Regions from separate parts of the Glaciimonas sp. OK215 genome, predicted to be linked through region 3. Evidence: predicted binding sites of a transcription regulator. Region 3 holds the regulator's gene; each other region holds the start of a gene.
The links. Region 3 encodes sigma-54, which starts transcription at its own class of promoters, with help from an activator protein. Its sites were predicted from a motif close to TGGCANGNAANCTGCTTT; they were not measured.
Positions count from the first base shown of each region.

Region 1 (5,303 bases), 1.4 Mb from region 3:
GTTTCCACCGCAACTGCTGCATGCCCGTACAGTGATAGTGGATTATCTGGCCGGCGCCAAACACGAAGCGGGCGATTTGTTGCAGGCGCAAGTCGATTGGTCTGCGGTGCGCGAGTTGCCTGAAGTATTGGCGCAACCGTGGATCCAGACCGACCCGTTGCCTGTATTTAAAACGGTCGGTCATGCGGCCTGGGATCTGGCTGCGGCACGGGTGGCGATAGCGTCGCTGGCATCGGAAAAGCCTGCGCCATAGCCTCCGCAGATCACTTCGCCAAGGCGGGAGCCATGCCTCGCATGGCCCTTGTGTTGCGTGTTGTGTTTCAACTCAGCATTGAACTTTCCTTTTTAAGACGCGGTCTATCGAGAGCCTGTTTTGCATACGCATGGCGTATTTGCCTGCCACCGCGGATTCTTGATTCTCCGTGCCCGGTGCCGCCAGTTTTGAGTGGGCGGTGCTTAAATTTTTTAAGGAGTTCTTATGCTGAAATTACGCAATATATTGATGGCTTCCGCCATTGCCGCCTGTGCCAGCGCCGCTGTTGCGCAAACTGCTGCACCTGCCGCAGATCCAAGCATGGCGCCAGACGCAGCTATGCCAGCTCCAGCTCCAGCCGCAGCTCCAGCTCCAGCCGCGTCTATGCCAGCCCCAGCTCCAGCGACCAACATGGTGCCGATTCCTGGCACTGACCAATCAATGATGAATCGTTTCGATGATCCGTTGGTGAAAGCGCGGGTCGCTAGAAGCGGAGGTAAATAGAAGCAGAAGCTAGAAGCAGAAGCGGAGGTAAGTCCGGCGATATGTCCAAGACCGCAAAGTAATGGACGCGCGTTGATTTGCATGCCGGCATCATCGGCGACGGATTAACGCAATAATCAACAACGCCTGCTGTGTGCACAGCAGGCGTTGTTGCAATTAGTCATTGCGCTTGCAGTGCATGTTGCTGCAGATCAAGCGCCTATCCAAGGCAGGCCTGCCTTGCACCAGCCACTGACAGACTTGCGATGCCCCGCGGCATCTTTGTCGCCTTCGAATCCCTCCAGAATATTAAAGCTGTTGGTATACCCATGTTCGGTTGCCAGCTTCGCAGCGTGTTGGGAGCGGACACCGGAGCGGCACAGGAATACCAACGTCGTACCTTTTTCTGCGATCTGGGCTAACTGGCCAAGAAAATCCGGATTTGGCGTGCCGCCCGGATATTGTGTCCATTGCACCGCGGCGTGCTGCCTGTCATTAATCGCGACCCTGCCAACCCAGTCGCGTTCGGCATTGGTTCGCACATCCACCAATATTGCGCCTGGATCGGCTTCCAGTAACGCGTACGTCTCGGCCGGTGTCAGCGCCCCGGCGTAGGGAAATTTTCCAGCTTGACCGCGTTCGCGGCCGATTTCCAGCAAGTCGGCTGCAGTACTCATGTTGTGTCTCCTATGCAATAGTCGGGATGATGAATGAATTATACAAAGGCCTTAGAAAATGTCGACTTGCCACGTGCGCACCAATAAAGAGCAAAACATGTCTTTTCGCATGAATGCGCACAATATTGGTGCTTTAATTTTCGTATGCCCCGAAATGGGGCGGGCAATAGTTGCCGATCGCTACCTATGACGATCTATTGTGCTTGATTACGCCGACAAACTGACAAATTGCGACAACGAATAAGTAGCTGCGCGGAAACGGATGGTGGCATGGATTCTGCTATCATTCCCGGTTGAATTCTAGCTGTATCGTATTCTTGCCGTATTGGTGTGCTTATGTCTGGCTCAGGCGTCGCTTGAGTGGTTGAATCGGCGGCTCACCGCATTTATAAACAAATTTGCAATTTTATTTACAACATTCGCAGTACTTTCTGATATTAGGAGATTCACATGGCAATGACGGCCGCAGAAGTCTTGAAGATGGTGAAAGACAACGAAGTGAAGTTCGTTGATTTTCGCTTTGCTGATACCAAAGGCAAGGAGCAGCACGTAACTGTCCCTGTTTCCCATTTTGACATGGACAAGTTTGAGTCCGGTCATGCTTTTGATGGTTCTTCAATTGCCGGCTGGAAGGGTATCGAAGCGTCAGACATGTTGCTGATGCCGGATCCAAACACCGCGAACATCGACCCGTTCATGGAAGAAACCACATTGTTCATGCAATGTGACGTGATCGAGCCATCCGATGGCAAAGGTTACGACCGTGACCCGCGTTCGATCGCCAAGCGCGCTGAAGCGTATCTGAAATCGTCTGGCCTGGGCGACACCGCTTACTTCGGTCCAGAGCCGGAATTCTTTATTTTCGATGATGTCCGTTGGGGCGCCGACATGTCGGGTAGCTTCGTCAAGATCGGTTCGGAAGAAGCATCGTGGAGCACAGGCGCCAAGCTTCCAAACGGCAACACCGGTCACCGTCCAACTGTCAAAGGCGGTTACTTCCCGGTGCCACCGGTCGACAGCTTCCAGGACATGCGTTCGGAAATGTGTCTGATCCTGGAATCGCTCGGTATCCCGGTTGAAGTGCATCACCACGAAGTGGCCGGCGCTGGTCAAAATGAAATCGGCACCAAATTTTCGACGCTGACAGAGCGCGCCGACTGGACCCAAAACCTGAAGTATGTGGTCTGGAACGTAGCGCATACCTACGGTAAGACAGCGACTTTCATGCCTAAGCCTATCGTTGGCGATAACGGTTCCGGCATGCACGTGCACCAATCCGTATGGAAAGATGGCAAGAACCTGTTCGCAGGCGACGGTTATGCCGGTCTGTCGGAATTCGCGCTGTTCTACATCGGCGGCATCATCAAGCATGCAAAAGCACTGAACGCGATCACCAACCCGGGCACCAACTCGTACAAGCGTCTGGTTCCTGGCTACGAAGCACCAGTCAAGCTGGCGTACTCGGCACGTAACCGTTCCGCTTCGATCCGTATTCCACACGTTTCGAATCCGAAAGGCCGTCGCGTTGAAGCGCGTTTCCCGGATCCACTGGCGAACCCGTACCTGTGTTTCTCGGCATTGCTGATGGCTGGTCTGGACGGCGTCCAGAACAAGATCCATCCAGGCGAAGCAGCATCGAAAGATCTGTATCATCTGCCACCAGAAGAAGACAAGCTGATCCCAACCGTTTGCGCATCGTTGGAAGAAGCGCTGGAAGCGTTGGACAAGGATCGCGAATTCCTGACGCGCGGCGGTGTGTTCAGCGACAGCATGATCGACGCTTACCTGGAATTGAAGATGCAGGAAGTACAGCGTTTCCGCATGGCGACGCACCCGATTGAATTCGACATGTACTACTCGCTATAAGCTAAACAGGCTAAGTTGTAAAAAAGGACAGGAAAAGTTTACTTTTCCTGTCCTTTTGCTTTGTAGCGGAAATACCCATTGATGCTGCCGATTTCGACAGAATACCCTGCCGGTTTGTCATGACCGACGGGTTTGGCATAAACTAGCGTTTTGATTGAATTGCGAAGAGAATCTATGAAGCGCCTCATTCCGGGAATTCTGATAGTTGCCGCCATCAGTGCAGGCAGCGGATCTGCCCACGCGGAAAGCACTGTCTATCTTTGCATAGACGAGCACGGCACCAAGGAATATAAAAATACTGGAGATACCAAGGGCTGCAAGAAGGTCAACTTGCCTGCGTTGACAGTGACCGCGCCGGCGCGTCCGGCAGAGTCTGCGAATAAGCCGCAACCGGCGACACCATCGGATTTTCCTAAAGTGGATGGCGGCACACAGAAGGCGCGTGACAACGACCGCCGTCAGATTTTGCAGGACGAACTGAAGTCGGAGCAACAGAAGCTCGTCGGCTTGGAAAAGGAGTACAACAATGGTGCGCCGGAACGTCTGGGCAATGAACGCAACTATGCCAAATATCAGGACCGCGTCGCATCGATGAAAGATGACCTGGCGCGTGCACAAAAAAATATTGATGCACTAAATCGGGAACTGTTGAATCTGAAATAATGATTTTGATCAAAAATAGCGCTTGGTATTAACTTTGCTTATCTAAAAGGCCGCGTATGCGGCCTTTATTTTTTATGGCTACTATTGTAGAAGCCTGTAAGCGTGCAGCGGATTGCACCAAATAGCAGCGCAACGTCGCAAGTAGTGCTGGCTGCCAACTTCATGTAAAGAGATTTTCGGATGCCAATCAAAGTGGCTGTACTGACAGCAACGGACGGACTCGATCTGCTGGCCTCGGCGGTCCTGTTGCTGGACCGGCAAGGGCGCGTTGTATACGCCAATCCGGCGGCAGAAAACCTGCTCGAGAGTTCGATCAAAGCGCTGACACAGCAAAAGCTGACAGATTTGTTTTTAAACGGGGAGCAGCTGGCTGCCGTGTTTCAGCAGGCGCTGGCGCATCAGTTTGATGACCTGCGTCAGGATCTGATTCTGGAGCGCATCGGCCGTGAACCGCTATGGGTCGACACGATTGCCACCGCGCTCGACAATCCGGCGACACCGGTCCTGATTGAACTGCGTGAAAACGTCCAGCAGCTCAAGCTGGAGAGGGAAGAGCGATTGCTCGATCAGAGCCAGGTCAACAAGGAGTTGATACGCAATCTGGCCCATGAAATCAAAAATCCGCTCGGCGGCATTCGCGGCGCCGCGCAGTTGCTGGAACTTGAACTACCGGAGCGGCAGCTGAAAGAACTGCGCGAATACACCCAGGTCATTATCAAGGAAGCCGATCGCCTGCAGACACTGGTGGACCGTCTGCTGGCACCGCACCGCCTGGCGCACATCGTCGGCGATGTGGATATCCATGAAGTATGCGAACGCGTGCGCAGTCTGATCGTGGCCGAATTCCCGCACGGCCTGACGATCAAGCGCGATTACGACCTGTCGATTCCGCAGTTTCGCGGCGACAAGGAACAACTGATACAGGCGATACTCAACATTGCCCACAATGCCGCGCAGGCGTTGGCCGACAGGATACAAAGCGGCGATGCCGATCTCACATTTCAGACCCGGGTGGTACGCCAGGTGACGCTGGCCAAAGTCCGTTACCGCCTGGCACTAGACTTGCATATCATCGACAATGGACCGGGTATTCCGACCGACATTCAGGAACGCATTTTTTATCCGCTGGTGTCAGGGCGTGATGGCGGCAGCGGTTTAGGACTGACGCTGGCACAGACCTTTGTACAACAGCACATGGGGGTAATCGAATGCGAAAGTCGGCCGGGATGTACCGATTTCAGGGTGTTGATACCGCTACCCTAATGGCGCCGCGCAGGATCGGTGGCGCGTAGCGGTAATCAGCACTCCACAGGATGCCAACTGCAAGACTATTAGAAGCCGGGAACACATATGAAACCAAT
Region 1 covers NZ_CM173544.1:568,566-573,868, forward strand. The annotation lists gene AC3CHX_RS02615 (delta(1)-pyrroline-2-carboxylate reductase family protein) at 1-253, shown strand, start outside; gene AC3CHX_RS02620 (hypothetical protein) at 466-840, opposite strand; gene AC3CHX_RS02625 (rhodanese-like domain-containing protein) at 949-1,413, opposite strand; gene glnA (type I glutamate--ammonia ligase) at 1,864-3,279, shown strand; gene AC3CHX_RS02635 (DUF4124 domain-containing protein) at 3,454-3,942, shown strand; gene glnL (nitrogen regulation protein NR(II)) at 4,123-5,205, shown strand; gene ntrC (nitrogen regulation protein NR(I)) at 5,293-5,303, shown strand, end outside.
Region 1: a site for sigma-54 is predicted at 1,680-1,697, ahead of glnA (type I glutamate--ammonia ligase). Genes of this name have one in related genera too.

Region 2 (5,303 bases), 1.7 Mb from region 3:
GGCGCACGACCGGCATCGTCGTCTTCTATGGCGCCAACGACGGCACCTTCCGTGCCGTCAATGGCAATCAGCCGCCGGCCGCCAACGCTGCGCCGGCCCCGATGGGGTCGTGCACGCTATCCACGAAATGCAACATCGGGGGGATTCCTCCGGGCGGGGAGCTGTGGAGCTTCGTGCCGTCCGAGTTCTATCCGAAGCTGCAGCGGCTCTACAGCAACAGCCCCATCGTGCAGCTCGCCACCACGCCCACGGGCATCATGCCGACACCGCAGCCCAAGGACTACTACTTCGACGGCACGCCGGGCCTGTATCAGAACGCTGCGGCCGGCAAGGCCTACATCTTCCTGTCCGCGCGCCGCGGCGGGCGCCTGCTGTATGCGCTGGATGTGAGCGATCCCACTGCACCGAAGTTCATGTGGGAGCACACCAACGCGGATGCGGGCTTTTCCGAACTCGGACAGACCTGGTCGCAACCCAAGGTGGCCTTCATCAAAGGTAATACAAACCCCGTGCTGATCTTCGGCGCCGGGTACGACCCCAATGAGGATGCCGAGCCGCCCACCACCGATACCATGGGCCGCGGCATCTTCATCCTCGATGCCGTGACCGGCGCGTTGCTGTGGCAGGCCTCGCCCAACACTAGCTGTGCGACTGGCGCCACCTGCGTGCAGGTGACTGGCATGACCTATGCCATGCCGGCGGACATCACGCTGGTCGACCGCAACTTCGACGGCTACATCGACCGGCTCTACGCGGCCGATCTCGGCGGCAACATCTGGCGTGTGGACCTCGAACCCGTGTCGGGGAGCACTTCACTCAGCAAAGCACAAGTCACGCTGCTTGCGGCGCTGGGCGGAACAGGCACCACCAAGCGCAAGATGTTCTTCCCGCCGGACGTCGTACCGACGACAAAATACGACGTAGTCGTCGCGAGCACCGGCGATCGCGAACACCCGCTGTCCACCCAGCAGGCCGACAATATCGTGAACCGCTTCTATATGGTCAAGGACACCAATGTCGGCATGAGCGCCGCAGGCTGGACAGCCGTGTCCGATGCCACCAGCAGTACGGCCGACAACCAGCCCGCCATGCTGTTCAATGCAACGTCGACTACCTACGACAAGTCCCTCAGCGGCTTCTACATCACCTTGTCGGGAACGGGGGAGAAGGGCGTGAACGCGCCAACGACGGTCGGTGGTACTGTCTACTTCGGCACGAACAAGCCGGGCGCCGTCAGCACCACCAGCTGCCAAGGCAATCTCGGCACGGCGCAAGGCTACGCGGTGAACTTCATGACGGGGCAATGGACTTCCACGGTGTTCGCCGGCGGAGGGCTGCCGCCGTCCCCGGTGTACGGCATCGTCACGGTCAGCGTCAACGGTAAGCCGCGGCAGCTGCCTTTCCTGATCGGCAGTGGGACTGGCTCGGGCGTCGACTCGACGTCGGGCCTGGGCGTAGCGAAGGCGAATATTCCCGTTAAGTCGACGAGGAAGAGAACCTACTGGTATCGGAACGTCGATCAATGAGACGAAGAGGGCAAAGGCGCAGGGCTCTGCGCCAGCGCTTTGAAGGACAAGACCACCGTCATTACCAGGAGCACCACCACCATCGGTCTGGTCAATGTCCGCAGCAATGCGTGCGCTGAATATGAAGGTGCTGGAAGGCCGCGACGACGCCGAATCGTTCGCCTTCGTCGAGCAGGGCAACGCAGATGCCTGCGCGATGGACGACGTGCTGCTGTACAGCCTGCGCTTAACGACGGCGAATTCCAGAAGATATACAGCTACTGGTTCACCCAGCCGACCGGTCCCAAAGGGATCAATATGAGCATGCCGATGAGTTATCTGCTGCGTGATTCATTGGCCTGTCCGTCGGCCAAGACTGCCTACTGAGGGGGATATCCTGGCTGGCCAAAACCCCTCATCTTCGGGTATGAACATAGTAACGGGGGGCAAATTAAATACTTTAATTACCACGTGATTAAGGAGAGAACAATTTTTGCCATAATATACATAAAACAAGTGACGGTTTTGGTCACGTCAGTTCTCAAAAACGCCCAATTTTGTCAGATTTATACTGGATAAAACGAGATTTTATGTTGCTCAAGGGTAAGAATAACCTGGCACGTTCCCTGCGTTGTCGGGGGAGTAGTTCAAACTTAATCCACAGGGGGTTCCAAATGAATAAATCTATCCGTCGCATGTCGACACAGGCACAAAAGGGCTTCACACTTATCGAGTTGATGATCGTGGTGGCTATTATTGGTATTTTGGCTGCTGTGGCGTTGCCAGCTTACCAGGATTACACCACCAAAGCCAAAGTGCAGGAAGGGGTAAGCTTGGCCAGTCCAGCAATGACAGCAATGGGCGTGTCCTGCAGCGATGGCACTCTTGATGCGTCGACCAGCAATTCTAGTCTAGGATTGCCCGTGTCCACGACCATCACAGGTAAATATGTTACGTCCGTAACGGCTACAGGCATTTCCGCAGCTGCTGGCAAAATAGACATTTTGTATAATACTGTGATTGCAGATGCGCTCGTTAGTGGACAGACGCTCACATACACTGCCGCATGCAGTACATCTGGCTTGGTGTGGACACCTACAGGCCTCGGCAAATTTACGCCTAAAACCTAATAATCAATTCCGTATGATCGGCATATTTTGTGCTGACACGAACGGATCGAACTTTCAAAACACTCCATTCGTGGGGTGTTTTTATTTGTACGTGCAACTTTACCGTTATCTGAATCGTGGTCGTAGCCCCTTCACTTGAGGTTACTTTAGTCACCGTCGCGGCTACCTCTGATCAGTTTAAACACCGGGCTGGACAATTTTTTCGGAAGTAGCGCTACTAGGTCGCACCCGGGATAATGCACTTTATCGAAGTAATGCTATTTCGGTGATTTTTCCAAAGATAGGAATGGAATGTTTCGCAAAACAGAAAATAATCACGCTCTCACGTTATTGGCAGCGTGTCTGTCTCTTTCGTATTTGTTGCCATTTCATGTAACACCGTTCCGGGCCTTTTTCAATGATTGGCTTGCGATCTTGGGCATTGTGATTGTTCTTGCTTATTTTTTGGAAGATAAATCGGTATCGATACAGCTGCCATGGATCGCGATTATTCCTTTCGGGTTGGCGATGGTCATCGCGCTACAGACAACAATGGGCATGTTAAGTGAAAACTGGGATGCCCTTTTGCCCGTCGCCTATTTTTTAGTCGCCACAGTTGCGATCCTATTGGGAGCGAGCATTTCCGCTCGCCCGGGTGGCGCCGCCAAATTATGCATGGCGTTGGCAATTGCCCATTTATTTGCCGGGTTGGTATCTGTTGTCATTGCATCATTGCAATTCATAGGCGCTGAAATCCCGTTTGCACCCTTCATGATGCTGATGCTACATACAGCAGGGAGCCAGATGCGACCCTTTGCAAACATTGCCCAACCCAATACCTTGGCGCTGCTGTTCTGCATATCGATCGCCTCTGCCTGGTGGTTATTCCAGGCAGGACGAATAAAGTCGGGGGTGGCGATTGGAGCGGTAGTATGTTTGTTGTTTGGGCTGGTGCTGACACAATCGAGGATTGGATGGATCATCATCCCTTTATTTGCGTTCACGCTTCGATTCTGGCGTGGCAAAGTGGGCCCCAGACCGATATCAGGATGGGTAATCGTTGGGCTGCTGTTGAGCTACTTCGCGTTGGTGGGTGTTTTGCCATTGATAGCATCGGCATTCAATGTCTCGGTCTATTCACCTGTCTCGCATGCTGTAGGGACGCGCTCCGAGCGGATGGCGTTATTCGAGGAGGCCTTGAAAATCAGTTTGGCGCACCCCTGGTTTGGTGCCGGCTGGTTTCAATTTGGTCCGCAGCAAATAATGGCTGGGCTGGACTTCCCTACCAGCATGTATTCGCATTATGCCCATAATATTGTGTTGAATTTTGCCGCCGAACTGGGATGGCCCATCACTATTCTAGTTTTCGGGGTACTGGCATTCTGGTTTGTTCGGAGTTGCATTTCCCGTCCTGTCAGTATCGAGGTGGGGTTTTCCATGCTTTTTTTCCTGGCGGTGCTGGTGCATAGCTTGGTGGAATATCCTTTATGGTATGCATTCGTTCTATTGCCCGTATCCCTCCTTATCGGATTGGTTCACCGGGAACAGTTTGGGGCAACGACAAAGGTATTGTCGCGTCATTATTTGCTTGTACTGGTATTTCTCATGGCGTCGGGTTTAGTGGCCATCGGGATGGACTATCGGCGTGTCGTCGCCGGATTCCAGGAAATTGAATTTGAAGCGATGGGAATTACTTGGAATAAAGCCGCTACACGGCAACCTGGCATTACTGTTTTCCCGTACATGTTCGATTATTTTCGATTCCTTGGTATGACGGTGCATACACAGATGTCACAAGAAGAGATTGCTTTCATGGAGCGCGTTACAAAACGGTTTGGTGGAGCACTGATGTTGACCAGAATGTCTCAAGTGTATGCGATGAACGGAAGAGAAGACGACGCAGTCAACTCGGCATTAACGGTTCGGCGACTCCACGGGGGGCGCTACAAGCAGTTGTATGAAGATTGGCGTCATGCCCCAGAACAATATCAGACCATCTTCAAACGATTGCCTGCGCCAGTCTAAATACCAGGAAACGGAATTACCAAAGCTTTGGCTTGTTCAGATAATGCCAAAGAACAATCACTGAAATCAGACTCCTGTTGGGTATCCATCAGCATGGGCGCGTGCTCGTTGGACGCGAGAGTGCCATAACTTTTGTGTGCAGGGAATATCATGTCAGCAATTAAAAGGGCCATGAATGCCATGCGAGAAAATGGACTGCTAAATTTCAGCGCATCATTTGACGCCACCGGTAAATTTGAAGTCCGGCAGACGGGCGGATTTCCAGTCGAGTGTGTTTTGAACGGGGATCGACCTACGTCAGGATGAAAGGATACCGAGTGCCGACGACCTGCGGGTTGCTGCGCGATCTGCACGCAGCAACCCGCAGGAATTCCATGGTGAAGGTTTACTCAGTGAGGCCGCTGCAACGAATGGCAAGGTGCATCGCGCACCATGTTAAAACCGACGATGCATCTGGAAAGTGCGCCGAATTGCACCGTCATGAAGCACGAGTTCCACATTGTCACGATGCCCCAAATCAGAATTCGGCATCCAGTTCATCGATTTCTTCCGGCTCCAGTTTCGCAGCCGCCACCCATTCCTTCACCTGCGGCAACGCCATAACGGACTCGCAGTAGGCGCTACAGACCTCATCCAGCTTCACGTCGTAGGTCAGGAAACGCGT
Region 2 covers NZ_CM173544.1:809,954-815,256, forward strand. The annotation lists gene AC3CHX_RS03670 (pilus assembly protein) at 1-1,526, shown strand, start outside; gene AC3CHX_RS03675 (hypothetical protein) at 1,621-1,827, shown strand; gene AC3CHX_RS03680 (pilin) at 2,201-2,635, shown strand; gene AC3CHX_RS03685 (PglL family O-oligosaccharyltransferase) at 2,927-4,639, shown strand; gene AC3CHX_RS03690 (glutathione S-transferase family protein) at 5,157-5,303, opposite strand, start outside.
Region 2: a site for sigma-54 is predicted at 2,121-2,138, ahead of AC3CHX_RS03680 (pilin). Genes of this name have one in related genera too.

Region 3 (5,303 bases):
CAGTTCGCCACCCTGTATGCGGCGCCAGGCGGTCTTGCCACCTTCCGCCAGAAGCGCGACGGCGGTCCTGACCTGTGGATCGACGGCGAAGCTGAACGTATCGAATACGATGACAAAACCGAAATCGTCAAATTATTTTCAAAGGCCCAGATGCGACGCCTGCAAGGCAGCAAGCCTACCGATGTCGTCAACGGCGAATTCATCTCGTACGATAGCCGGGCCGAGTTCTACTCGGTCAACAACGATGTTTCCGGCACCAGCCAGCCAGGATCCGGGCGCATCAAAGCCGTCATCCAACCGAAGGGGAAATGAGATGACCGCCGCTAGCTCCAGCACGCTGATCGTCACAGGGTTGCAAAAAAGTTATGGTGCGCGCCAGGTCGTGCATGACGTGTCGTTGAAGGTAAAAAATGGCGAAGTGGTCGGCCTGCTCGGCCCCAACGGCGCCGGCAAAACGACCTCGTTCTACATGATCGTCGGCCTGGTGCCATCGGATGGCGGAGCGATTGACCTGGATGGCATCGACATCTCGCGCTTGCCGATTCATCAACGCGCCGTGCTTGGTCTGTCCTACTTGCCGCAAGAGGCATCGGTATTCCGTAAACTGACGGTGGAAGATAATATCCGTGCGGTACTTGAACTGCAGCGCCCGAATGGCAGCGGCCTCACCAAAAAACAAATCTCGGACAAGCTGGAATCCCTGCTGCAGGAATTGCAAATTGATAAGCTGCGCGAAAGTCAGGCATTGTCGTTGTCCGGCGGTGAACGGCGGCGCGTCGAAATCGCCCGGGCGCTGGCGACTAATCCACGTTTCGTGCTGCTGGACGAACCATTCGCCGGGATCGATCCGATTGCCGTGATCGAAATTCAACGCATCGTCCGCTTCCTGAAAGAGCGCGGCATCGGCGTCCTGATCACCGACCATAACGTGCGCGAAACGCTCGGCATTTGCGATCGCGCCTACATCATCAACCAGGGCAGCGTGCTGGCCAGCGGCAGTCCGGACGACATCATCGCCAATGAATCAGTGCGACGGGTCTATCTGGGTGAACACTTCCGCATGTAACCGAGTCCCAGGCACCGATGAAACAGTCTCTCCAACTCCGCACCTCGCAACACCTGGCGCTGACCCCGCAACTGCAACAATCCATACGGTTGCTGCAGTTATCGACGCTGGAGCTGCACCAGGAACTGGAACAGATCCTCTCTGATAATCCGCTACTGGAACGCCTCGACGATCCGCTCGACAACTCGGTCCGGTTATTGGCCGACGGTGCCATCAGCGGCACCGCATCAACCATGGATGCGCCGACTGGCGACAGCGAAGTCAGCAGCTCGCCAACCGAACCGGAAGCTGGCGGCGAAGTTCAGGAAGCCGGCGAAAACAGTCAGGAAAACGTTGACGGCGGCGGTGATAGCGAATGGAGTTTTGACGACGTCGCCCGTAGCGCCAAGGCACCGGACGACGAGGATGCAAGGCCCCAACTGGAAGCACACGAATCGACTCTACGCGAGCATTTACTGGAGCAGATGCGTGAAGCGGTGGACCAGCAACGCGACCGTGCGCTCATTGAATTGATCATTGATGCACTTGACGAGAATGGCTATCTGGAGGAAACGCTGGAGGATATTTACGCGCGTCTGCCCGAGCAGTTGGAGATCGAAGTCGAAGAACTATTGACGGCATTGAAGATGGTCCAAAGCTTCGATCCGACCGGAGTCGGCGCCCGCGACGCCTCTGAATGTCTGGCACTGCAAATTAAGGCTTTTCCCAAGATCCCTTTTGTCACCCGCCGTCTGGCGCTGACAATTGTGCAAGATTATCTGACCTTATTTGCCCAGCGCGATTTCAATAAAATCAAGAAAGCGCTGGATTGCGATGACGAAGATTTGCGCGAAGCGCAGGTGGTGATCAAGCAATGCAATCCGCATCCAGGCGCTACCTTCGCCGGCAACACCTCGGACTACGTGGTGCCAGACGTGATTGTCAGACGGGCCAAGAATGGCTGGCAGGTGATGCTCAACAATGACGTTATGCCAAGACTGCGCGTCAACGCACTTTACGCCAACATCCTCAAACAAAGTAAGGGCGAAGGATCGCTCAATTCGCAATTGCAGGAGGCCAAATGGCTGATCAAGAACATGCGGCAGCGCTTCGATACAATTTTGCGTGTCGCCCAGGCAATTGTAGAACGCCAACGCAACTTTTTTTCGCATGGCGCAGTCGCCATGCGGCCTCTTGTGTTGCGCGAAATAGCTGATACACTAGGTTTACACGAGAGCACCATTTCTCGCGTAACCACTCAGAAATACATGCTCACCCCCCATGGGATGTTCGAATTAAAGTATTTCTTCGGTAGCCATGTTGCTACGGAGGCAGGTGGAGAGGCTTCCTCAACGGCGATACGGGCGTTAATCAAACAACTCATAGGAGCGGAAGATTCTAAAAGTCCTTTCTCTGACAGCAAGATTGCCGATATGCTCGCGGAACAAGGTATGGTTGTAGCTCGCCGTACTGTCGCAAAATATCGCGAAGCATTAAGAATTCCGCCGGTTAATTTGCGCAAATCTCTGTAGCTGTTTGCTTGTTTGCACAACCGTCGTTGTGTTCTGACTGATCGATTCAGCGTGAGTTGATCACCCGGAGTCCGAACCGCCAACGACACATTTGATAGGAGCGCTGTATGAACTTCACAATTAGTGGGCATCACCTCGACGTAACTCCCGCCATTCGCGAACACGTGCAAAACAAACTGGAGCGTATCAAACGCCACTTCGATCAGGTCATCGATATCAGTGTGATCCTGACAATCGACAAAATCACCGAGAAAGAAAAACGCCAAAAAGCTGAAATTAATCTGCGCGTTAAAGGCAAAGACCTGCATGCCGAGAGCATTGCGCATGACCTTTACGCTGCCATTGATTTACTGATCGACAAGCTCGATCGTCAAGTGATCAAATATAAGGACAAAATGCAAAACCACCAACACGACGCGATTAAGCATCTGCCCGAGGAATTACCGGTCGCAGCGACGTGATGGTAGCGGTTCTCTGAACCCGTCAACGCAAGAATCCGCTCAATAAACTGATTGAGAAAATTCTATACTGACAAATGAGCAAGGGCGCAGTCAATGCGCCCTTTGTTATTGGTGGAAGTCATTTGCGGGCGTAATGTTTGATGGTCCGATCAGCCCGACAAATATGGCCCCGATTCAGTCCATCATTGCTTCATCGCACCGAATACCTTGCCGATAATCGCACTGCCGGTACCAATCGGATCGCGACGAATCGCCTTTTCTTCCTCGCCTATCATGTAAAACAAGCCATCCAGCGCACGTTGCGTGACATAACCTTCAACCGTCGCAGCTTGTCCTGGCACCAGACCTGTTTTGCCAACCAATCCCATGGTCGCGTTGTATTGCGCCGAGACACCGTTACGATCGGTAATTTGCTTCACCATAGGCAGGAATTTCACACTCAATGGCGCAGCAGTTTTCTCTCTGAAAAAATCAGTGACCGACGTATCGCCGCCACTCAGAATATTTTTCGCATCCGTGACCGACATGGATTTCACCGCATTCAGCAATAATGGCTTGGCCAACGGCACAGCAGACTCTGCCGCGTGATTCATCGATACCACCAGATCGTCCAATTGCTGCCCCTTGCCCGTCATTCTCAAGAGTGGGCGAGCCTGCTCCAGCAGGCCTGGCAATTCAATTTTTACTTTGTCGTTATTCAGAAATCCATTTTCAACGCCGAGTTTGGAGACCGCGACGGTCGCGCCTTTCTCAAGCGCTGCTTTCAGTCCGGCACTGGCGTCCCGATTGCTCAAATCGGCCAGCGAAAAAGCCAACGCCGTGGACGCGGTCAATGAGATCGTCAGTCCCAGGCTCAGTGTAGGTTGAGAGAAAAATTTCATGACTGATCCTTTATAGAAAAAGTAGAGCGGATGAGCGTAGCGTCATCCACCATGTGACGTACGAAAATACGGGGCGGTATCAAATACCCACAGGCTTGCTTGGCCGCTGTATCTGAAGCGCCTGGCGCAAGCGGGTGCGGCGTTTCGAAGCAATTACAGATGACCTTCATCGACCAAAAACAGCCGTCGATGTTCGCGTATCGCATAGCGGTCTGTCATGCCGGCAATATAATCGGCGACCTGACGCGCTTGTAATTGCGCATGGGCCGCCTGCGCCGTACTGTCCTGCTGCGCCAATTGATAATCCGGTGGCAGCAGGCTCGGCTCGCCGACAAAACAGTCAAACAACTCGACTATAATGCGGCGCGCCTTGCTGGTCATCCGATTGACCAGATAGTGGCGATACAGATTCTCACGCAGAAAGCGCTTCAGCTCGGCCGCCTCGCGCGTCATCAGCTCCGAGAAAGCAATGAGTGGCGCGGCATCCCGCACGTCTTCGACGGTTTTCGGCTGCGCAGCCAGGATGCGTTGGCGCGACGTTTCGATCAGATCGTTGATCAATGCATTGATCATGCGCCGCACCGTTTCATTGATCGCACGACGACCACTCAGACCGGGAAAGATTGTTTCGACCTCACGGTTGTGACGTGCAAAGAAATCAATTTGCATCATCTGCTCCAGCGACAGCAGACCGGAACGCAAGCCATCGTCGATATCGTGATTGTTGTAGGCAATTTCATCGGCCAGATTGGCGACCTGCGCTTCCAGCGTCGGCTGCTTGCGCTGGATAAAACGCTGGCCGATATCACCGAGTCTTTTGGCGTTGGCCACAGAACAATGCTTGAGTATGCCCTCACGTGTTTCGAACATCAGATTCAAGCCGTCGAACGCGCCGTAGCGCTGCTCCAGCTTGTCGACCAGCCGCAGGCTTTGCAGATTATGTTCGAAACCACCGAAATGCATCATGCAGGCGTTCAAAGCATCCTGGCCGGCATGGCCGAACGGCGTGTGACCGAGATCGTGGGCTAGCGCAATCGCCTCCACCAGATCTTCATTCAATTGCAGATTGCGCGCGATCGAACGCGCGATTTGAGCGACTTCTATGCTGTGTGTAAGACGCGTGCGGAACAAATCGCCTTCGTGATTCACGAACACCTGGGTCTTGTATTCAAGTCGACGAAATGCGGTGCAATGCACGATGCGATCGCGGTCGCGCTGGAACTCTGTGCGCGTATTGGGTGCCGTCTCGCCGAACAAACGTCCTCGCGATGTCGCTGAGTGGGCAGCATACGGGGCGAGAGACGTTTCTGCATTCATCGTGGGGCAGGACCAGTAGCCAGGTGTTGTATCGTTGCCAGCACTGCTTCCTGGGGCGCCGTGGTGA
Region 3 covers NZ_CM173544.1:5,515,792-5,521,094, forward strand. The annotation lists gene lptA (lipopolysaccharide transport periplasmic protein LptA) at 1-312, shown strand, start outside; gene lptB (LPS export ABC transporter ATP-binding protein) at 314-1,066, shown strand; gene AC3CHX_RS25435 (RNA polymerase factor sigma-54) at 1,084-2,577, shown strand; gene hpf (ribosome hibernation-promoting factor, HPF/YfiA family) at 2,685-3,038, shown strand; gene AC3CHX_RS25445 (DUF4197 domain-containing protein) at 3,221-3,919, opposite strand; gene AC3CHX_RS25450 (deoxyguanosinetriphosphate triphosphohydrolase) at 4,073-5,236, opposite strand; gene aroKB (bifunctional shikimate kinase/3-dehydroquinate synthase AroKB) at 5,233-5,303, opposite strand, start outside.

Region 4 (5,303 bases), 890 kb from region 3:
CGCCCTTGCGCGTGTGAAACAGCATTTCTGCCTGATGTATATCAATGAATTTTGCGTCACGCAGTGCCATTTTTCTCTCCTTGTCTGCGCCACTGGCAGATCTATTGCATGCGTCGCCAGGGCTCGTACCGTTTACCAATCAATTGCCGACTTGCTCATAGGTGAACGCCTTAGCCAATGCCACCAGCAGTTGCTCCAGCAGCAGGCCTACCACGCCGATCACCACAATCGCGATGATGATGTGCGGGACATTCAGGTTGTTCCATTCATCCCAGACCCAGAAGCCGATACCGACACCGCCCGTCAACATCTCTGCCGCAACGATCACCAGCCACGCCGTGCCTATCGCCAGCCGGACACCGGTCAGCATGTAAGGCAAAACGGCGGGGAACAGTATCTTGGTGACGATCTTCCACTCGGACAAATTCAGCACGCGCGCGACGTTCATATAGTCCTGCGGTACCCGCTGCACACCGACTGCGGTGTTGATCACCATCGGCCAGATCGAACAAATGAAAATCGACCAGATGGCAGCCGGATTGGCCGACTTGAAGACCAGCAAACCAATCGGCAACCAGGCTAGCGGTGAGACCGGTTTCAACAAACTGATAATCGGTCCGAACATGCTGGATAAAAATGCGAAACGTCCAATCATGAAGCCCAACGGAATCCCGACCAAAGCCGCCAGGCCAAAGCCAATCGCCACGCGTTGCAAGGACGCCAGAATGTTCCAGCCGATGCCTTGATCGTTAGGCCCGGCTCGGTAAAACGGGTCCGAAAACAATTTAACGGCTTCCTTCAACGTCACCAGCGGCGTCGGAAACTGGCTATTGCTCGTCGCGATCAACTGCCAGATCAGCACCAGAAAAAACAAGCCGAATAATGGTGCTGCCAGCGCCAGCAAGCCCGGACTCACGGTGCTGCGGCGCCATGCCGCCTTTTTTATCGAGCGGGTGACGATTGGTGATGCTGCTGCCTCGGCGCCGATGCGGCTTCCTGCAGATACGCTGCCGGCTGTCGAGGTGTGGCGATCCGTACCTGCGGCGGACTTGATGATTGCGTTCATACTGACTCCCCGATTAATCGATGCACTGGGCCCATGTCTCACTCCGTATGTCTCACTCCGCATGCCTCACGCCATTTCCAGATCAAACGCGAACGAGACCGAGGCTCGCCGGCATTACGCTACTACAGCGCACGCTGGCTATACGAATGGCATCACTCAAGCTCTGATCTTGAATCCGGCAGCATAGGCCTTCGGATTTTTGCCGTCCCAGACTGTGCCATCCATCAGCTTTGAGGTACGCATCGGCTCTTTCGGCACGCTGGTTTTTGTCAACGTCGCAGCCTCTTTGTAGAGATCGATTTGACTGACCGATTTTGCGACTGCCAGATAGTCGGGGTCACTCTTTAGCAAACCCCAGCGACGGTGCTGCGTCATGAACCACATGCCATCCGACAGATAGGGAAAATTCACCAGCCCGTCGTTGTAGAACTTCATGTAATTCGGATCGTCCCAGGTCTTGCCAAGGCCGTTCTGATAGCGGCCCATAATGCGTTGATCGATGACATCCTTGCTGGTGTTGACGTACGACTTGTCGGCAATGGTTTCCGCCATCTTGTTCTTGTTCGCCAGCGAGGTATCTATCCATTTACTGGCATCGAGCACCGCAGCAATCAGGGCGCGACAGGTGTTCGGGTTTTTCTGGACGAACTCGGCGCTGGTGCCGAGTACTTTTTCCGGATGATCTTTCCAGATTTCCTGGGTAGTGATGGCAGTGACGCCGACACCATCGACTATCGCCCGATGGCCCCACGGCTCACCGACGCAGAAGCCGTCCATATTGCCGACGCGCATGTTGGCCACCATTTGCGGCGGCGGCACCGTGATGACCTTGGCATCCTTCATCGGATTAATGCCATTGGCGGCCATCCAGTAGTACAACCACATCGCGTGAGTGCCCGTCGGAAAGGTCTGGGCAAAGGTATATTCGCGCTTATCGGCGGCCATCAATTTTGCCAGCGAGGCGCCATCCACCGCGCCTTTGTCTGCCAGCTTTTTAGACAATGTAATGGCCTGACCGTTATTGTTCAGGCCCATCAGAATCGCCATGTCTTTTTTCTGTCCGCCGATCCCCATCTGCACACCGTAAATCAGGCCCGACAACACATGCGCGGCATCCAGTTCGCCATTCGCCAGCTTGTCGCGCACGCCGGCCCATGAGGCTTCTTTGCTGAGGACAATTTTGATACCGTATTTTTTGTCGAAGCCAAGTACCGACGCCATCACTACCGATGCACAATCGGTCAGCGGAATGAAACCTATCTTGACCTCGGTCTTTTCCGGCTTATCCGAGCCTGCAGCCCACACACCGCCAGTGGATAATCCTAACATGCTAGCTCCTGCCGCAATGGTCGCGGTTTGAATGAGTTGACGACGCTTAACAACAATCCGGCCTTTCCCAACAGCAACCGAATCGTTGTCTGGGACTGCATCTTTTCGTTCCATCGCATTCGCTCCACGTTTGTTTCAGCAATAAAAAAGGCGTCGTTCCGCGATGAGCAAGTCATACGGAAAGACACCTTTGTCTTATTGGACCGACCGCCGTTGGCCAAATCCAGTTGCGCCAGCGTTGGCGCATACCATTACTAAGGCAAGTGACGTGCCAGCGTTTTCAGGATTAGTTTGCGGGTTTTTACAACGAAATGCGCACCGCCTTTGTGCGGCGCACCAGATTTGCTCGCATTTATTGGTGCAGTGCTGCAGGAGACAGATCAAGCTCTGTTGCTGGGAGTTACCCCAACAAATCATTGGCATCAATGATCCGCTGGGCTACTTCGGACAATTTCAGGTTCTTATCCATCGCCAGGCGCCGCAATTTTTTATAGGCATCTTGCTCGCTTAAATTTTGACGCGCCATCAACAGTCCTTTGGCGCGCTCAACCACTTTGCGTTCGGCCAGTTTGAGTTTAGTGTCAGACAACTCGTTCAACAGCTTCTGCTCTTGATTGAAGCGCGCCATCGCGACTTCCAGCACCGGCTTGATGCGCGCTGCCTGCAACCCGGCGACGACATAGGCAGAGACACCCGCCGCCATCGCCGCTTCCATACTGGATTTTTTGTCATCCTCGGTAAACAGGACGATAGCCCGGCGCGCATCGCGGGTGGCGATCACCACGTGCTCCAGCACATCACGGGCGTCGGACTCCGCGTCGATAATGATCATGTCCGGTTGCAATTGGGCAATCCGTTCCGGCAGGTAAAGGTCCGCAGGCAATGACGCAATGATGTTGTAACCAGCCTGCAGCAATCCTATGCGCAAAGCGTTGCTACGCGCCGCCTGCGCTGTGAACGCAGGATCATTGTCGCCATCGATGGCAACCGGATTGACTACAACAATACGCAGGTTATGCATGCTACAAGGCCGGAGAAACATCGGTTATTTGGATCCGCGCCGGCTTCAGACGCGGTGACTCTGCGCGCCGGACAACGCTACCGTAATCGGATTATCCTCCTCCCACATGCAAAAATCGCACCAGGCGGTGCGATTTTATGGGTTGACGCGGATGATCTCAGAACTCAGGAGCCATCAGATCTTGATGCCAGCTGCCAGTTGATCGTCTCGCCGCCATTTAACGGCACCATTGTGGTTTCGCCCATAGGCAATTCTGCCGGGATGGTCCAGGCCTGACGCCTTAACGTAACGCTACCCTGATTGCGCGGCAGTTGATAGAACGCCGGGCCATTGAAGCTGGCAAAAGCCTCCAACTGATCCAGCGCGCCGGCCTGGTCAAAGGCTTGCGCATACAGTTCCAACGCGTGCAGCGCAGTATAACAACCGGCACAACCGCAGGCGTGTTCTTTCAAACCCTTGGGATGCGGTGCGGAATCGGTACCCAGGAAGAAGCGATCGCTGCCGGAGGTCGCGGCTTGCACCAGCGCCAGGCGGTGTTCTTCACGCTTCAAGATGGGCAAGCAGTAGTAATGCGGACGAATCCCGCCCTTGAAAATTTCATTGCGGTTGTACAGCAAATGATGGGCCGTGACCGTCGCCGCAGTCGGTCCTTCGGCAGTGGCGACATACTGCGCCGCATCTTTGGTGGTGATGTGTTCGAATACCACTTTCAGTTCCGGCATAGCGCGACGCAACGGCTGCATCACGCGTTCGATGAAGACCGCTTCACGATCAAAGATATCGATCGCCGGATCGGTCACTTCACCATGCACCAACAGCGGCATGCCGAGTTCCTGCATCGCTTCCAGCGTCTTGTAGCACTTGCTCAGATCCGTGACGCCGGCGTCGGAGTTGGTAGTGGCGCCAGCCGGATACAGCTTCACGGCGTGCACAAAACCGCTGTCTTTGGCGCGCCGGATTTCATCCGGCGGCGTGTTGTTGGTCAGGTACAGCGTCATCAGGGGCTCGAACGATAGCGCCGCCGGCAGTGCCGCCAGAATGCGCTCACGATAGGCCGCGGCTTGCTTGACAGTGGTCACCGGAGGTTTCAAATTCGGCATCACAATCGCCCGGCCAAACTGGCGCGCGCTGTCAGGCAACACGCTGGCCAGCACATCACCATCGCGCAAATGCAAATGCCAGTCGTCGGGACGGGTGATGGTCAGGGTATCAGTCATCTTCATTCTCTTCTGCATTGATAAGCGTAGGTCGACATTTTACCGCAGCCGGGCAATTTGCCGGTATGTCGACAAGAACCGCCAGCAATCTCATCACGACACCAGAATCACCCGATCATCATTCTTGCTCAGAGTCGACTATTTAGGCGCGTTCGTCTTCAGCCACTCCGTCAACGCGACCCGGCCAGTCGTGGAAAAATCGGTGAAGACGCCATCGATACCCAAATCGAAATACGCCTTGTATTCGGCTTTCGGGTCGCCGTGATAGGTTTTCGTCAGACGTGCAGCTTCGTCACGAAACGTAAACGGATGCACGAACAGGCCGAGCTTGTGCGCATCGGCGACCAACGTCGTTGGCGCCATATTCGCGGCCTGGTCTAGCGATTTCACTGCATTGCCGGCGGCATCCACGCCTTGCGGCGGCAATATATACAGCTTCCATGGGCCGATGCCGTCGGCGTAGGTCTTGATTTCCGCCAGGCCTGCCGGCGTTACCATGGCCGCGAAAGTACGCGGGTCGTTGGCTTGCAGCCAGGAAAACGGCTTTGCGGTATCGGGTGAGCCATAGGTCATGACACCGGTTTTGAAGTCGGTGCCGTCGCCGTCGATCAATTGCACGACCTTGGTTTTCAGGCCCAGCTTGCGCATGTGCTTCAGGCTGACCGGCTCA
Region 4 covers NZ_CM173544.1:38,395-43,697, reverse strand. The annotation lists gene AC3CHX_RS00200 (ABC transporter ATP-binding protein) at 1-70, opposite strand, end outside; gene ntrB (nitrate ABC transporter permease) at 140-1,066, opposite strand; gene AC3CHX_RS00190 (CmpA/NrtA family ABC transporter substrate-binding protein) at 1,223-2,509, opposite strand; gene AC3CHX_RS00185 (ANTAR domain-containing response regulator) at 2,796-3,416, opposite strand; gene pyrC (dihydroorotase) at 3,581-4,633, opposite strand; gene AC3CHX_RS00175 (glycerophosphodiester phosphodiesterase family protein) at 4,772-5,303, opposite strand, start outside.
Region 4: a site for sigma-54 is predicted at 2,652-2,669, ahead of AC3CHX_RS00190 (CmpA/NrtA family ABC transporter substrate-binding protein). Genes of this name have one in related genera too.